2 regions of the Alcanivorax sp. IL2 genome follow, and region 1 is predicted to be linked to the other one. Evidence: predicted binding sites of a transcription regulator. Region 1 holds the regulator's gene; the other holds the start of a gene.

Region 1 (3,378 bases):
ATTCTCAGGTTCTCAATGGCGGCGGTTTGTTGAACAGAGCGCACCAACTACAGTGCCCCGATATGGCGGTCACACAGGCGGCGCCAGTCTTCTTCGGGCGCTATTTAGACAGCGCCGGTATGGCCGGGTCAAGCTCTGCTGTCACCGACCGTCCTTTTTTAGTAGTAGACCAGAGAGAGGGTCCCCGGCAACCCTCCCAGTGAGAAACAGGTTCTGGCAAGCCACCCAAAGAGCGTTATACTGCGGGAAAGACACCGTTTCAGGGAGAGAACCGTGCCCAGTCCCTATCGCCGAATTCTGGTCGCCATTGATTGCAGTGATGAGTCTGCCCAGGTGTTGTCCCGGGCCGCCGGGGTACTCTCAGGCAATGATGGTGAACTGCATCTGATCCATGTGATCGAGCCCCTGGCCCTGGCCTATGGTGCCGATGTGCCCATGGATGTGACCGATCTGCAAAGTGGCCTGATGACACAGGCCCGGGAAACCGCCGACACCTATGCCGGCCGGTATCAGATACCCGCCGATAATGTCCATGTGGAGCTGGGTTCCATCGAGAAGACCATCCTTGATCAGGCAGACAAGCTGGACGCCGATCTGATCGTGGTCGGCAGCCACACCCGCAGCGGCCTGGCCCTGCTACTGGGCTCTACCGCCCGCGGCCTGGTACCGGGGGCGCATTGCGATGTGTTGGCGGTGAAAGTGGATCAGAAAGGCAGTTAATAGTTAACAGTGAATAGTTAATAGCGCGCGTGCCGGCGCATCCCTGACTGAAACGTAAGAGGCCGCGTCCATCCCCTGGACGCGGCCTCTTGCGTTCACAAAACAGAAAACCTGTTCCGCGAAACTGTTCACTATTCACTGTTAACTATTAACTGCCTTCACGTTAGCTGCAACGCCCCCGTCCCTTCCGCTCCCTCTTCGTTCCAGCGACATAGCAGCTCCGCCAGGCCCTGGGCCTGCACCTTGAGGGCGGCCAGTTCTTCGCGGCTGCCTTTTTCGCCATGGAAAACCGGAAGTTTGCGCATAGACTGAACCAGTTCATGATCTGGCGACTGCATACGTTTGACTTCCAGGGTCCAGCGGATGTGATGAACGATCATGTGAAAGAACGCCAGCCGGGTGGTCAACGAATAAGGGCTGTCATCCTCATTGAATTCATTGAAATCCAGGCTCACCAATACCGCTTCACGGGCAGTCTCTGACACCTTGATAGTGGCGCTGCGCGGGGTGCCGAGCAACATGGAAAGGGTGCCAAAAACTTCCCCCGGCGATACGTAATAAAGCGGCGCTTCGCCGGTGGTATCAGACAGCACTTCAAGCTGCCCTCGCAGCAGGAAATACAGGGTGGAATCCACATCCCCGGCACGAATCACAGTATCACCGGAACCGGCTACCCAAAGGCGGGTATTGTGCTCAAGCTGGGCAAATTCGCTTTGATCGTCACGGGCAATTTCATTGAAAAACGGAACACCGGATAACAGCTGCCGGATCCGTTGTTGGCCGAAGTCATTATTATTGGCCTGCTCCATCTACTATCCCCAGGTCTGATGGAATTATTATCGAAGAGCCTGCCTGCAGGGCGAATCAACACAAAGACCCGCAACCATCCAGACGCTCCTTGCATTATGCTAGTGCCACCGCAGTCACAGGGCAACGATATCCTCCCGAAAGCGATGAAATTCAGCCCACCACAACTGTTCAAATAGCACTGTTCATATTATCAGTACCTATGCTAGCATCGGTTTTGTAGCACTGTTTGTCAGCCTTGGCTGACAGCCTGGTTAGCCAGAAGCGTCGATGACGCCCGGGTATGGAACCGAAATCCTGCGGGAAACATGGAGAAGGTTATGAGCAGCAAACTCACCGATCGCCAGCAACAGGTGCTGGACTGTATCCGCGAATGTATCGCCGATACCGGTATGGCACCCACTCGCGCGGAAATTGCCGACATCATGGGCTTTCAGTCCAAAAATGCCGCCTCTGACCATTTGCGAGCCCTGGAACGCAAGGGCTTTATCAAACTCCACAGTGACCGCTCCCGGGGCATTCAATTGCTCGACAATGCTTACTGGTCGGAAGAAGAATTACCGATAGTCGGCAAAGTGGCCGCAGGGGTCCCCATTGAGGCCATCGAAAATGTGGAACGCACCGTGCCGGTGCCCCAGGGTCTGTTCAAGCAACGCCCTACTTACCTGTTGAAGGTACAGGGCGACAGCATGATCGAAGCAGGCATCTTTGATGGCGACCTGATTGCCGTGCGCAAATCCAACGTGGCACGCTCCGGAGAGATCGTGGTTGCCCGCATTGACGAAGAAGTCACAGTGAAGACCCTAAAGTTGAATAAATCCAGCGCCACCCTGTTACCGGCTAATGAAGCTTATGAGCCCATCAAGGTGCCGGCTGATCAACTGATCATCGAGGGGATTTTCGTGGGGTTGATCCGTGATCCGAATTCTTACTAGTGCCATTCTGCTATTTATGAGTGTTGCCGCCATGTCCGATACGCATCTGCTCGCTCCCTGCCCGGATTCGCCCAACTGCGTCTCCAGCCTGGCCAAAGACGAAGATCGCCGGGTAGCGCCTCTGCAAGTAGCAAAAACTCGCAAGGCCAGCATGACTCGTCTACAGGCTCTGCTGCGGCAGCTTGACCGCGTCGAGTTCGATGTGGTCGGCCAGTCCCGTATTCAGGCCCGCTTCTCCAGCCGACTGCTGCGTTTCGTGGATGATGTGACCTTCTATATTCGTGAAGACGGCGTGGTAGAGGTTCGTTCCGCATCGCGAGTGGGCTACTGGGATTTAGGTGCCAACCGTCGTCGGGTAGAATCCCTGCGCGAACAACTGGCGGAGCAGGCCCCTGATGAAAGAACCTCACACTACTCACTGCAAGACCGACATTCCCCATTGGGCTGATATCGGCGTCAATCTGACCGACAAGCAGTTCCGGGATGATCAGGATGAGGTACTCGAACGGGCCCGTTCTGCCGGGGTGACCTGGCAACTACTGACCGGCACCAATGTGGACGAATCCCGCCTGGCCATGGAGCTGGCCAGCCAGCACGATGACCTGTTTTCCACTGCCGGCCTGCATCCCCATAGCGCCCGTTTCTACTCCCCTGCCCTGGAAAAGGAGCTACGGGAATTGCTAACCCAGAAATCCGTAAAAGCCGCCGGCGAAATGGGGCTGGATTTCAATCGTGACTTTTCCCCACGCCCGGACCAGGAACGTGCCTTCGAGGCCCAGCTCGCCCTGGCTGTGGAATACCGGCTACCGGTGTTTCTCCACGAACGCGATGCCCACGAGCGCTTTGCACCCATTCTGAAAGCCCACCGGGATCACCTTGTCGGTGCGGTCGTACACTGCTTTACCGGCTCGCGTCA
Region 2 (3,378 bases), 740 kb from region 1:
CATCGAGCCCGGGGCAGATCGGCCCAGCGGGTAGTATAGGCCGGCGATAAATGGGCCCGGCGCATGGCCCAGACACACCGTTCACTCTGATTCATCCCCCGGCCCGCCAACCATACCTTGCCCTTGCCGCTGCGGTTGATGGTATCCATCACCTGCATTAACGCCTTCCCTTCCTCCGCGTTGTCGTCCTCCCGAAAAAGGGTGACCTGCTCGCGCCCCGCCGGCCCCAGGTCCGTCAGCATGACACCCGCCTTGCCATAGCGATAACCGGCCTGCCAGAGGGCCTCTACCATCTCCACCGCGTGGCGCACCATTACCCGGGTATCTACCGTGGCTGGCGACAGACTTGCCCGGGCAGAATCGGGGAATAACTGCTGCGGCTTACCCATCGGGGCGGTACGCAGATAGACACTGATAGCACCGGCACTGAGTCCTTCTGCACGCATGCTTTCTGCCGCCCGGGCAGCGAAGTCACTAACCGCCTGACGCACCGCTGCCAGCGACGCCACCGGCTCCCCGAAAGAGCGGGAATGGATAATTTGCTGACGGGGCTCATGGCGAGCTTCCAGGGGGAGGCAACTCTCACCGTTCAACTCCCGTACCACCCGTTCCTGAACCACCGAGAACCGCTTGCGGATCAGACGGTAGTCGGCACGGGCCAGATCCAGAGCCGTCTCGATATCCATATCATTCAGCCGCTGCCCCAGGCGCCGGCCGATACCCCAGACCGCCGAGACCGGCGTACGTGCCAGCAAGCGCTCACGCCACCGCGGATCCGTCAGCACCAGCACACCCCCGGTCTGTGGGTACGTCTTGGCGGCATGATTGGCCAGCTTCGCCAGGGTCTTGGTGGGAGCCACCCCCACACACACTGGCACACCCACCCACTTTGCGACCCGTTCGCGGAGCGCCAATCCCAGCGGCTGAAGCTCCTCAGCTGGCATCAGGGACAGATCCAGAAAAGCCTCATCGATGGAGTACACCTCCACCGCCGGCACCAGGGTAGCCAGTGACGCCATCACCCGCCGGGAGAGATCCCCGTAGAGTACATAGTTGGAGGAGAACACCGCGACCCGGTGCTTGCGAATCAGATCCCGAGCCTCGAACAATGGCATGCCGGTTCTCACTCCCAGCGCCTTGGCCTCGGCAGAACCGGCCACGATGCAGCCGTCATTATTGGACAGCACCACCACCGGACGCCCCGCCAGATCCGGTCGAAAAACGCGCTCACAGGAGGCATAGAAACTGTTGCAATCGACCAGGGCAAACATGGCACTCACCGCCGGGACCGGGCCACCGACCGGTGTGCATGAAGGGAAAATGTCACCACACCAAACAACTCCCACTCCTGATCTGACAGCGATATCGCTGCATAGCGAGGGTTACGTGGCATCAGCATGGGCTGTGGCCTCAGCCGCAACTCCTTCACGGTGAACTCCCCATTCAGCGACGCCACCACCACATCACCGTGGGATGGCTCCAGGGAGCGATCCACCACCAGAATGTCGTCCGGGAAAATTCCCGCGTCCAGCATGGAGTCCCCCTCTACCCGAAGCAGAAAAGTGGCCTCCTGCTGGCCAATGCATAGCTGATTCAGATCCAGCGGCGCCTCCATATAACCCTGGGCCGGGGACGGAAAACCGGCAGCAACACGTTCGGTGAAAAAAGGCAGCGCAATCATGAGACACCACAGGAAAGATAACGATGGAGCCATGCTATCAAATACTGTACCTATGTACAGTTAAATGACATTTCCACACCATCGATACCGGCCCTGACAGAACACACAGCAACGTAACAAAACGCAAAGAAAGGCATATCCAAACGCCGCCATGGCTGCCTTAGGGTTGGCATTAACAATGCCGCCATCAGGGTGTAGTCATGATGCTTGAAGGTAACCCGGGCTGGATGTCCGACTTTCTGGAAGAAATGGGGCTGCCGGCCAGCGCCGCGTTTCAGGGATATGTGCTCTATCACCGAGAAAGTGACAGCTTTGTCGCCGACGCACCTGACCCGTCCTTTCCCCATTATGTGAAGCCTTGCGCCTGGGCTCACCGCTACCCTTACATCATGCTGGCGCGGGACGCCGCCACAGACATGGAGGACGGCATGCAGGTGCAGGTGCTGTTCCGGCTCGGCGGACAGTTTCTTGCCTACCCGATCTGAAAACGCCGGAGCCGGAAAAACAAAAAGCCACCCGATGGGTGGCTTTTTTTGATATGGAGCGGGTGAAGAGAATCGAACTCTCGTATGCAGCTTGGGAAGCTGCCGTTCTACCATTGAACTACACCCGCTTGAACAACCGGCAATATAGTCAAAAGGATGCGCCTTTGCCAGCGCTGATGTGGGCACGCCATCATGACAGGTTTGAGGTTACACTGCGGAAAGAGTCTCTAAGTAACCGTTTGCGTGCTCAGAGACTGCCTAAAGATCAGAATGACAAAGAGGAGCATGGCCATGCCAATGGCGTTTGTGAGTGGGGCCCGGGGGTTTCTCGGTGGACACATCGTCGACCAGCTACTGGAAAAAGGCTGGGACGTCACTGCGGTCATACGGCCACGGGGTGATGCCGCGGCGCTTCAGGCCAAAGGCATTCAGGTAGTACAGGCTCCGCTGGATAATGCCACCGAATTGGCCCTGGTGATGCCGGCAGCGCCGGATGCCGTCTTTCACGTGGCCGGCAATACCAGCCTGTGGCGGCGTGGCAACGCGCAACAGTACCGGGATAACGTACTGGGCACCCGAGCCATGGTCAGCGCGGCACTGAAAAACGTGGCGGCCCGATTTGTCCATACCTCCTCAATCTCCGCCTGGGGCATTCAGGACACCCCCATCAACGAACAGACGTCCTCCAATGCGGCCAACGACTGGATCGGCTACAACCGCAGCAAGTACCTCGCCGAACAGGAAATAGAGAATGGTATCCGCCAGGGGCTGGACGCGGTGATCCTGAATCCCTGCGGCATTATCGGCGCTGGTGACACCCATAACTGGTCGCAGATGATCAAGTTGATCCAGGACGGCAAGCTGCCGGGGGTGCCGCCGGGCGGGGGTAACTTCTGTGCCGTTGAAGAGGTGGCCAAGGCCCACCTGTCAGCCCTGGAACACGGCCAATGCGGCGAGCGCTATATCCTGGCCGGGGTGGAAGCCAGCTTTCTGGAACTGGTGCAGACCATTGCCGGGCAACTCGGTAAAAAAGCCCCGTCGCGAACCGTACCGCCGGCGGTATTGAAACTGGCCGGGCAGCTATACCCCATCGGCAGCCTGTTTACCGGTAATGAGCCTCGGCTGACACCGGAAAAAGTGGCCTTGGTCACCAGCCGGGTGCATGCCGACGGCAGTAAAGCCGTCCAGCAACTGGGATTTAACGATCAGGTG

The links. Region 1 encodes LexA, which represses DNA repair genes until DNA is damaged. Its sites were predicted from a motif close to TACTGTNTANNTANACAGTA; they were not measured.
Region 2: the regulator LexA is predicted to act here: its motif matches at 1,724-1,743, upstream of ACMG4N_RS12805 (LexA family protein).

The regions. Positions count from the first base shown of each region.
Region 1 is NZ_CP179932.1:2,016,755-2,020,132, reverse strand. It holds gene topA (type I DNA topoisomerase) at 1-2, opposite strand, end outside; gene ACMG4N_RS09435 (universal stress protein) at 274-720, shown strand; gene ACMG4N_RS09430 (cyclic nucleotide-binding domain-containing protein) at 879-1,529, opposite strand; gene lexA (transcriptional repressor LexA) at 1,848-2,462, shown strand; gene ACMG4N_RS09420 (DUF1499 domain-containing protein) at 2,494-2,910, shown strand; gene ACMG4N_RS09415 (TatD family hydrolase) at 2,858-3,378, shown strand, end outside.
Region 2 is NZ_CP179932.1:2,759,154-2,762,531, forward strand. It holds gene umuC (translesion error-prone DNA polymerase V subunit UmuC) at 1-1,271, opposite strand, end outside; gene ACMG4N_RS12805 (LexA family protein) at 1,277-1,714, opposite strand; gene ACMG4N_RS12810 (hypothetical protein) at 1,882-2,166, shown strand; tRNA gene ACMG4N_RS12815 (tRNA-Gly) at 2,221-2,294, opposite strand; gene ACMG4N_RS12820 (SDR family oxidoreductase) at 2,458-3,378, shown strand, end outside.